2 regions of the Pseudomonas sp. FP2254 genome follow, and region 1 is predicted to be linked to the other one. Evidence: predicted binding sites of a transcription regulator. Region 1 holds the regulator's gene; the other holds the start of a gene.
The links. The regulator FliA, encoded in region 1, starts transcription of late flagellar genes. The targets are predictions, from matches to a motif close to CTAAAGTTTNNNNNNNNNNNGCCGNTAA.

Region 2: PSH94_RS13655 (methyl-accepting chemotaxis protein) is a predicted target of FliA. The motif match lies at 3,289-3,316, and genes of this name have one in related genera.

Annotation. Positions count from the first base shown of each region.
Region 1 covers NZ_CP117444.1:3,861,494-3,866,933, reverse strand. The annotation lists gene flhA (flagellar biosynthesis protein FlhA) at 1-584, shown strand, start outside; gene flhF (flagellar biosynthesis protein FlhF) at 597-1,913, shown strand; gene fleN (flagellar synthesis regulator FleN) at 2,018-2,851, shown strand; gene fliA (RNA polymerase sigma factor FliA) at 2,848-3,588, shown strand; gene PSH94_RS17660 (chemotaxis response regulator CheY) at 3,758-4,132, shown strand; gene PSH94_RS17655 (protein phosphatase CheZ) at 4,151-4,939, shown strand; gene PSH94_RS17650 (chemotaxis protein CheA) at 4,951-5,440, shown strand, end outside.
Region 2 covers NZ_CP117444.1:2,963,000-2,968,439, reverse strand. The annotation lists gene PSH94_RS13670 (YqaA family protein) at 1-135, opposite strand, end outside; gene PSH94_RS13665 (DUF411 domain-containing protein) at 139-585, opposite strand; gene PSH94_RS13660 (SRPBCC family protein) at 689-1,147, opposite strand; gene PSH94_RS13655 (methyl-accepting chemotaxis protein) at 1,237-3,231, opposite strand; gene PSH94_RS13650 (aldo/keto reductase) at 3,378-4,373, opposite strand; gene PSH94_RS13645 (LysR family transcriptional regulator) at 4,489-5,436, shown strand.

The DNA.
Region 1 (5,440 bases):
AGGAAGTCCAGCAATTGATGGGGTTGCTCGGCAAAGCCTCGCCAAAACTCGCCGAAGAGCTGGTGCCGGGCGTGCTGTCGCTGTCGCAATTGCTCAAAGTGCTGCAGGCGCTGCTGGCCGAACAAGTGCCGGTGCGCGACATCCGCAGCATTGCCGAAGCCATCGCCAATAACGCCGCCAAGAGTCAAGATACCGCCGCGCTGGTGGCCGCGGTGCGCGTCGGATTGTCCCGCGCAATCGTGCAAAGCATTGTAGGGCTTGACTCCGAGCTGCCTGTTATCACCTTGGAACCAAGGTTGGAACAAATATTGCTCAATAGTATTCAGAAGGCAGGGCAAGGCCAGGAAGAAGGCGTTCTGCTGGAGCCAAGCATGGCTGAAAAACTGCAGCGTTCGTTGATCGACGCCGCACAGCGCCAGGAAATGCAGGGCCAACCGGTGATTCTGCTGGTGGCGGGTCCGGTCCGAGCGATGTTGTCGCGGTTTGGACGCCTGGCAGTACCGAATTTGCACGTGTTGGCTTATCAGGAAATTCCTGACAACAAGCAAGTGACTATCGTCGCGACAGTAGGGCCCAACGGCTGAGGGTAGTGGGTTATGCAAGTGAAGCGTTTTTTCGCCGCCGATATGCGTCAGGCCATGAAACTGGTCCGTGATGAGCTGGGCGCCGACGCCGCGATTATCGGTAACCGTCGTATTGCCGGCGGTGTCGAGCTGACGGCTGCCCTGGACTACACCCCCTCGGCGCTGGCGCCACGCGTTCCCAACATGGAGCTCGAGGACGAGTTGCGCAAGACCGCTTCGCGCATCGTCTCGGCCCAGGCCGAACTGAGCATGCGCGGCGACAGCGATGCCACCACCAATCGCCAGTTGTTCGCCGGCCTGCCGCTGACCGCCGCCGAGCCGCTGGTTGAACCTACGTTTGTCGAACCGCCGCGTCCCGCCGCGCCAGCCCCGGCCGCCGCCGTCGACCAGCGCATGTTCGATTCGATGCGTTTTGAACTCAATGGCCTGCGTGAATTGCTGGAAGTGCAACTGGGCTCCCTGGCCTGGAACCAGTTGCAAGGCAGCAAGCCGCAGCAAGCCAACCTGTGGCGTCGCCTGCAACGCATCGGCCTGTCCGGCCCGTTGTCCCGCGACCTGCTGGCGTTGACCACTGAAATCGACGAGCCACGCCAGGCCTGGCGCATGCTGCTGGCGCACCTGGCCCGCATGATCGTCACCCCGGAAATCGAACCTCTGGAAGAGGGCGGCGTGATCGCCATGGTCGGCCCTGCCGGCATGGGCAAGACCACCACCCTGGCCAAGCTGGCGGCGCGTTATGTGCTCAAGTATGGCGCGCATAACATCGCGCTGGTGAGCATGGACAGCTACCGTATCGGTGCCCAGGAACAGCTCAAGACCCTGGGGCGCATTCTTAACGTGCCGGTGACTCATGTCGACCCGGGCCAGTCCCTGGCCAACGCCCTGGACCCGCTGCTGCGCAAACGCGTGGTGCTGATCGACACCGCCGGCCTGCAAGCCAGCGATCCGGCGCTGCGCATGCAGCTGGAAAGCCTGGCCGGGCGTGGGATCAAGTCAAAAAATTACCTGGTGCTTGCAACCACCAGCCAGAAACAGGTTCTTACCGCTGCCTACCACAGTTACAAACGCTGTGGGCTGGCCGGTTGCATCCTGACCAAATTGGACGAAACCGCCAGCCTGGGCGAAGTGTTGAGCCTGGCTATCGGTCATGCATTACCGGTCGCCTACCTGACCGACGGGCCGCGGATTCCGGATGATCTGCATCTGCCGCGCCGTCATCAGTTGGTCAGCCGTGCCGTCAGCGTGCAAATGCAGGACGAGCCTAGCGAGGAAGCGATGGCCGATATGTTCGCTGACCTGTACCACAGCCCGGCAAAACGGGTGGGCTGAGCAACATGAACACAATGCAATGTACCTACATTGATGGTCTGCAAGCGATTCACGCGGCCAAGCCATGTAGCCTGCGTCTAAGCAAGACAAGGTAAAGAAATAAAATGGGCAGCATGCATCCCGTACAGGTGATCGCGGTGACCGGCGGCAAAGGTGGCGTCGGAAAAACTAACGTGTCAGTGAATTTGTCCCTGGCGCTGGCAGAGCTTGGCCGTCGCGTCATGCTGCTGGACGCCGACCTGGGACTGGCGAACGTCGACGTTCTGCTGGGGCTGACGCCCAAACACACCCTGGCCGATGTGATCGAAGGCCGGTGCGAGCTGCGCGATGTGCTGCTGCAAGGCCCCGGCGGGATCCGCATCGTGCCGGCCGCTTCCGGCACCCAGAGCATGGTGCACCTGAGCCCCGCGCAGCATGCCGGGCTGATTCAAGCGTTCAGCGATATCGGCGACAACCTCGACGTGCTGGTGATCGACACCGCTGCGGGGATCGGCGAGTCCGTGGTCAGCTTTGTGCGCGCCGCGCAGGAAGTATTGCTGGTGGTCTGCGATGAACCCACCTCGATCACCGACGCCTACGCCCTGATTAAACTCCTTAACCGTGACTACGGCATGAACCGCTTCCGCGTCCTGGCCAACATGGCCCAGAGCCCGCAGGAAGGGCGCAACCTGTTCGCCAAGTTGACCAAGGTCACGGATCGCTTTCTCGATGTCGCCTTACAATACGTCGGCGCAGTTCCCTACGACGAATGTGTGCGCAAGGCCGTGCAGAAACAGCGCGCGGTCTACGAAGCATTCCCTCGTTCGAAATGCGCCTTGGCGTTCAAGGCTATTGCCCAGAAGGTCGATACCTGGCCGCTGCCCGCCAACCCGCGTGGGCATCTGGAGTTTTTCGTCGAGCGATTGGTGCATCAGACGAGCGCAGGGCCAGTGCTATGACATCGAGCGGTTACAACCTCTACAAAAAATCGGCGCGTGACAGCCAGGGTGAACTGATCGAGCGCTATGCGCCCCTGGTCAAGCGCATTGCCTACCATTTGCTGGCCCGGTTGCCGGCCAGCGTGCAGGTGGAGGATCTGATCCAGGCGGGCATGATCGGCCTGCTGGAGGTGTCGACCAAGTACGACGCCACCAAGGGTGCGAGTTTCGAGACGTATGCGGGTATCCGTATTCGCGGCGCGATGCTCGATGAAGTGCGTAAAGGTGACTGGGCACCCCGTTCGGTGCATCGCAATACGCGCATGGTCAGTGACGCAATTCGAGCAATTGAAGCAAAAACCGGTCGTGACGCTAAAGATCATGAAGTTGCGGCCGAACTCCAATTGAGTCTCGACGATTATTACGGGATTTTGAACGATACCTTGGGCAGCCGCCTGTTCAGTTTCGACGACCTGTTGCAGGACGGCGAGCATGAAGGGCTGCACGAGGACGGCGCGAGCGCTCACATGGAGCCGTCGCGCGACCTGGAGGATGAACGCTTCCAGGGGGCATTGGCGGACGCAATCGCCAATTTGCCGGAGCGTGAACGTTTGGTGTTGGCGCTGTACTACGACGAAGAGCTGAACCTCAAGGAAATCGGTGAGGTGCTGGGGGTCAGCGAATCGCGGGTCAGCCAGTTGCATAGCCAGTGCGCCGCCCGCTTGCGGGGACGTCTGGGAGAGTGGCGAGCGCGCTGACAGGCAGTGTGGGGACACTGCAGAGCGATACCGCGTGGGCCATGGGCCTGCGCGGGTTCGGCCCGTGGTGGCCCCGGCAGTCCTTTTTGTGTAATGCCTGTTGATTGAAATGGCGCGTCCAGGTGCTGGGCGCGTTTAAGACTGCTTGGAGGTCGAATTGGACAAGAACATGAAAATCCTCATCGTTGATGACTTCTCAACGATGCGGCGGATCATAAAAAACCTGTTGCGTGACCTTGGGTTCACAAACACGGTCGAGGCGGATGATGGCCTTACGGCGATTCCGATCCTCAACAGCGGGGGCATCGACTTTCTGGTAACCGACTGGAACATGCCGGGCATGACCGGCATCGACTTGCTGCGTCACGTGCGCGCTGACGAAAAACTACGCAGCCTTCCCGTGCTGATGGTGACCGCCGAAGCCAAGCGTGAACAGATTATCGAAGCTGCCCAGGCCGGCGTTAACGGTTATGTGGTCAAACCATTCACTGCACAGGCGTTGAAAGAGAAGATCGAAAAAATCTTCGAACGCATCCACGGCTAATGCCATCGCGGGGGAGCTATGGAGCAGAAAGAAACGTCACAGGGAGACTTTGAGTCAACCCTGAAAAAACATGCTCACCAACTGGTCGACAGCCTTGAAAAAGGTCATTTCGGCGACGCGGTGCAGTTAATCCATGAGCTCAATCAGACCCGTGACCGAGGCCTGTACCAGGAAGTGGGCAAGCTCACGCGCGAGTTGCACAGTGCAATCGTCAATTTCCAGATTGACCCGCACATGCCCCAGGCCGAAGAAATCTCGCAGATTACCGATGCCACCGAACGCCTGTCCTACGTGGTCAGGCTGACTGAGGCCGCGGCCAACCGCACCATGGACCTGGTGGAAAACGCCACGCCTCTGGTCAACGGCATGGCCAATGAAGCCCAGGCCCTGAATGCCGACTGGGGCCGCTTCATGCGGCGGGAAGTGGGGGCTGAAGAGTTCCGCGAGCTGGCACGCCGGGTCGAAGGGTTCCTGTCACGCAGCGAGCAGGACAACCGCACGGTGTCCAGCAACCTCAACGATATTCTGCTGGCCCAGGACTACCAGGACCTGACCGGTCAGGTGATCAAGCGTGTGACGCAGTTGGTCACCGAAGTGGAAAGCAATTTGCTCAAACTGGTGCTCATGGCAGGCCAGGTTGACCGTTTCGCCGGCATCGAACATGACCGCGAAGCGATCCTCTCGGAAAAAGATCCACAAAAACATCTCGCCAAGGGTGAAGGTCCGCAGATTCATGCCGATAAACGTGAAGACGTTGTGTCAGGTCAGGATGACGTAGATGACCTGTTATCCAGTTTAGGCTTCTAAGGAGCACCCACATGAGCTTCGGCGCCGATGAAGAGATCCTTCAGGATTTCCTTGTAGAGGCCGGCGAAATTTTAGAGCAACTGTCCGAACAACTGGTCGAGCTGGAAAGCCGCCCGGATGATGCGAACCTGCTCAATGCAATTTTTCGCGGTTTTCATACTGTAAAAGGGGGCGCCGGCTTCCTCCAGCTCCATGAGCTGGTGGAGTGCTGCCACATCGCCGAGAACGTGTTCGACATCCTGCGCAAGGGTGAGCGGCACGTCGACTCGGAGTTGATGGACGTGATTCTCGAAGCACTCGATGCGGTCAACGGCATGTTCAGCCAAGTGCGCGAACGGGCCCCGATCACCGCTGCCACCCCGGAACTGCTGGCCGCCCTGGCGCGTTACGCGGAGCCTGCCGATCTGGCGGCCGAGCCCGTGGCTGAGGCGGTGGCGGAACCTGAGCCGGCGCCGGAACCGGACGTTACCGACAGCGAGTTCGAACAGCTGCTCAGCTCTC
Region 2 (5,440 bases), 900 kb from region 1:
GGCGATGCCCAGCAGCAACCACAGGTTGTAATGCTCGCTGAGCAGCAACCCCACCAGCACGGCTTCCGACTGCAATGGCAATAGGGTTGCGGCGCCGAATGCCGCGAAGAACAGCCCCAGGTAACCCATCGACACCGATCAGTGTGCCGGGTAGTCGGCCACCACTGCATCGTTGCCGTCGCGGCTCACGCCAATGACCTGATAGGCATCGGCGTGGCCATCCATTTCCATGCCCGGTGAACCCATGGGCATGCCCGGCGCGGCAATGCCCAGCAGATCGTCGCGCTTGCGCAATGCCAGCACTTGCTCGGCAGGCACGTGGCCTTCAACGAACTTGCCGTCGATCACGGCGGTGTGGCACGAACGCAGGCGCGGCGCCACGCCCAGGCGCTGCTTGACGGCGCTCATATCGGCTTCGACATGGTCATTAACCTTGAAACCGTTGCTCTCCAGGTGGCTGATCCATTTTTTGCAGCAACCGCAGTTGGCGTCGCGGTGCACGTCGATGGGGATCAGGTCGGCGGCCTGGGCCAGGGGGGTGGCCAACAGGGCGCTCAGCAGCAACAGGCGCAATGGTTTTTTCATGGGGGCTCTCGCAGGAGGTGCACTGGAATGGCGGCGATCATGACGACGTCCTCGCCGGCAAGCCAGTGCCCGCAGCCGGTTGGCTGCGCTGAGATGTTTCAAATTATTCCGAAGCTGGTTGTTCCAGATGCTGCTTGAGGCGGTCCAGGGCCACGTCCGAGAGTTCGATCATGCGGTCATGCAAGCTCACCAACTGCAACTCGGTTTCATAGCTCAGCACCCGCTTGAACAGCGTGCCGTCGCGAAAGGGCTGCAGGAAAAAATGAATCGAACCGTCCACGGCCAGGGAGGTGAAGACGCTCTTGAACTCCTCGCAAGGCCGGGCAATTTGTACGCGGTAGCTCATGGGAACGCGTACGCCAAGCAGGTCGATCATCTCGGTAAAACGCGCGCCGACTCCCAGAGAGCCGGTGGTGCCGGTCTCTGCGCCGAGGGAGGTGGGATGCCATTCGTGCCAGCGGTCGGGCTGGGTGACGTAGGCGTAGACGGCCTCGACGGAGGCCCGGATAAAGCGTTCCTGACTGATCCGCTCCAAGCGGACCGACTGCTCGACAGCGCGCATGACACACCTCCTGTGTGGCGGGAAGAAGCATCTTGAACTGTCAGAATAGTCTGACTCCCGCGCTTTGCACGGGAGTGTTCAGGACAGGATCAACGCACTTTGAAACGGCTCATCAGGCTGATGACTCGACCATTGGCCTCCAGCAGGCTCTGGGTGTTGTTTTCGGTGGCATGGCCGCTCTGCACCAAGGCCTCAACCATTTGTCGGATCTGCACCATGCTGCGGTTGATCTCTTCGGTCACCGCGCTTTGCTGCTCGGCGGCCGTGGCGATCTGGGTGCTGAGGTTGTTGATGTGGCTGACCGAGCCGGCCATCTCATCCAGTCCGGTGTTAACCCGCGCGGTGGCATCCGCCGCTGATTGGCAACTGGCCTGGGTGTTTTCCATGGCGGCGACCGACGAGTTTACCCCGGTGGTCAGGCGCGTAAGCATCTCGTTGATCTGCGAGGTACTGGCCTGGGTGCGTGCGGCGAGGGCGCGTACTTCGTCTGCTACCACCGCGAAGCCACGGCCCTGCTCGCCGGCCCGCGCGGCTTCGATGGCGGCGTTGAGGGCCAGCAGGTTGGTCTGGCCGGCGATTGCGCCGATCACCTCAAGGGTCTCGGTGATACGCGCGGCGTCCTGGCGCATGTTTTCCACGGTGTGCGTGGCGCTGGCGACTTCACCGATCAGGGCACCGACGCTGCTGGACGCTTCGCCCACCACCACGCGCGAGCGGTCGGCATGTTCGTTGGCGCGCTGGGTGAACGCGGCCGTTTCGGCAGCGTTCTGCGCAACGGTGTCGGCGGTGGAACTCATCTCGGTGATGGCGGTGACGGTCTGATCGGTTTCCGAGGCATGCCGTACCAGGATCTGGTTGGTCTGCGCCGACGTGCGCTGCAGTTGCTCAAGGCCGGTGGACATGGCCGCCGTGGCCTGGGTGACTTCGCCAATCATGTTTTGCAGGTACACGATGAAACGATTGACCGAATGGCCAATGGCGCCCAGTTCGTCTTCGGCGCGAATGGTGATGCGCCGCGTCAGGTCAGCATCGCCGGTGGACAGCGCGTCTATGTTGGCTTTGAGCGTCTTCATGCGCTGCACCAGCTTGCGGATCGCATACGCGGCCAGCAGCACCAGCAGCAACACCATGGGGATCTGCAGCAGCGCCAGGGTGCCGAGTACGTCGTCACGCTGGGCGGTGATCAAGGAAGTGGGCAGGGCCGTGGCGAGGAACCACGGGGTGCCTTCGATGGGGCGCATATAGAAGGTGCTGGCGACGCCGCCGTTGTCGAACTCACTGCGCTGCAAACCCTGGTCGCGATGGGCGAGCGCCTTGCTGACCTGGCTGGCGAACGCCGAGGTGGCGGTGAGTTCGCTGATGTTCTTCAACACCACTGGGCTGTTCAGTCGCGTGCTGTTGCTGATGATCTTGCCGTCGCCTTCCACAATCAGCATTTGCCCGCTGATGTCTTTTTCCTTGCTGGCCACCAGCTCGTTGAAGAAGCCGAGTGTCACGTCGATGGTGGCCACGCCGTAGGCCGCGCCATCGCGCTGGATCGCCATGGCGCAGTTGGTGCGCGGCTCCTGGCTGGCATCGTCTTTATAAGCGGCGGCCCAGGCGCATTGACCGCGCGGCGAGGCCAGGCCGCCTTTGTACCAGCTCTGGTCGTAATAGTTAGGGGCAGGGTCGCTGTTCCAGAAGGTGTTGACCGCCAACTTGCCGGAGGCATCGCGGTGCCAGAACGTGCTGTGCTTATTGCGCCCCGGCGTACGCTGGTTGGGCAGCGGCCAGATGCCGCCGCCGAACACTTTGAGCTCGCCGTACTGGTCAACCAGACCAGGCAGGACTTTGTCGATGGCATCGCTGTCCAGCAGCGCAATGGTCTGGGTAATGCTGCGTTGCTGGGCCTGAACCTTGTTCAGTTCGCCCTGGATGGTTTTCGCCACTTCGTCGATGCGGTTGAGGACCACCTGTTCTTCGGTATGGCGCAACGTGGGCGCGACCAATTGGCCGATGCCGACGATCGTCAACACGAATAACACCAGGACGAACAACACCAGAAACAGGGTATAGCGGGCTTGAATGGAGCGCAGTGGGGGCATGGGATCGTCCTTACGAAGCGTTTATTGTCGACGCGGCTTTCTTGGAGCTTCGTAGGGGTATCGGCGAGGCGGGTAGGAGCTTTAGGTACGATGGTGCAAGAAAAGTCGAAGCACCGCTCAGCAACGGTGCTTCCTGGTCGGCGGTGTCAGATATCCAGCATCGCCATCACGGCCTCGGGGTAGCGCAGGCCGGCGGTTGCATCGGCCGGGAAAATCGCATCCAGCGTCGCCAGCTCTGACGGGCTCAGCACAACGGCCACCGCCGCCGCGTTTTCTTCCAGATAGCGCCGCTGCTTGGTACCGGGGATCGGAATGATGAAATCGCCTTGGGCCAGCACCCAGGCCAAGGCCAGTTGCCCGGCGCTCACGCCCTTGTCCGCGGCCAGGCTGCGCACGTGTTCGACCAATTGCAGGTTTTTCGTGAAGTTGTCGCCCTGGAATCGTGGGTTGGAGCGGCGATAGTCGTCGGCGCTGAAGTCGTCCGGACTGCGCAGTGCGCCGGTCAGAAAGCCGCGCCCCAGCGGGCTGTAGGGCACGAATGCGATCCCCAGGCGCTGGCAGGCCTGCAGGCAGCCGTTGCTTTCCTGGTCGCGGCTCCAGAGTGAATATTCGCTTTGCAGCGCGCTGATCGGATGGACTTTATGGGCCCGCTCCAAAGTGGCGGCGGAGGCTTCGCTGAGGCCGAGGTAACTCACCTTGCCCTGTTTGACCAGCTCGGCCATGGCGCCGACGCTTTCTTCGATGGTCACCTGTGGGTCAATGCGGTGCTGGTAATAGAGGTCGAGGGTTTCCACGCCCAGGCGTTGCAAGGTGCCGTCGATGGAGGCCCGGATGTATTCGGGGCTGCCGTCCACGCCGCGCGAGGCGGGGGTGGCCGGGTCGCGGATGATGCCGAATTTGCTGGCCAGGAACACCTGGTCGCGTTTGCCGGCGAACGCTTTGCCGAGCAACTGCTCATTGGTATGCGGGCCATACATGTCCGCCGTGTCGAAGAAGTTGATGCCCAGTTCCAGGGCGCGGTGCAGGGTGGCGGTGGCTTCGCGGGTGTCGCTGCCGGGACTGTAGAAATCGCTCATGCCCATGCAGCCCAGGCCAATAGCGGAGACGAGGGGGCCGTGGGTGCCAAGTTGACGGGTTTGCATCGGTGCTGCTCCTGGATGGGGTAGGGCGCCATTGTTATCCTCGACAAAAACAAGATAAACAGGCTAAAAGCGCTATCACTGTTTGTAATTTCTAAATAATCGGCGAGGAATTTCCTTGGATCGCTTCAATGCCATGCGCGTATTCACGCGAATCGTCGAACTGGGTGGCTTCGCCAAAGCCGCCGATAGCCTGCAACTGCCGCGCGCGTCGGTGACGATCCTGATCAAGCAGTTGGAAGCGCACCTGGGCGTGCAGCTGCTGCAACGCACCACGCGGCAGGTCAGCCCGACCCCGGACGGCACGGCGTACTACCAGCGCTGCGTGCAATTGCTGACGGAACTGGAGGAAACCGAGGCGGTGTTTTCCACGCGCCGACAGAACCCTCGCGGCATTTTAAGCGTGGACATGCCCTCCGGCATCGGCCGCTTGATTGTGATTCCGGCGCTGCCGGCCTTCACCGCGCGCTACCCGCAGATCGAGCTGGATATCGGCTTGAACGACCGCCCCGTGGATTTGATCCGCGAAGGCGTGGACTGCGTGTTGCGCGGCGGCGCGGCGCTGGATGAGTCGTTGGTGGCGCGGCCGCTGGCGCTGATGGACCAGTTGACCCTGGCGAGCCCGGCGTACCTGGAACGTACCGGCATGCCCGCCGATCTTGACGACCTGGCCGGTCATCACATGGTCGAGTATGTCTCCAGCGCCAGTGGCAAGCGCTTCGGCCTGGAGTTTCAGGTTGGCAACGACGTGCGTGCGCTGGATCTGCCCAAGCGGGTGGCGGTCAATAGCTCCGACGGTTACTTCGCCGCGTGCGAAGCCGGCTACGGCTTGATACAGGCCCCGTATTACCACGCGGTGCGGCAACTGGCCGAGGGCCGCCTGGTGGAAGTCCTGCCCCAGGTGGCTGTGCCAAAAATGGCCCTCACTGCGCTGTACCCGCCCCATCGCCAGTTATCGTTGCGGGTGCGGGTGTTCGTCGACTGGCTGGTTGAACTGTGTGCCGGGCCGGGCACCGGCCTGCTGCGCGAGCCGCCGGGGCAAGCCAAAGCGTTGCATCGCCTGTAACATA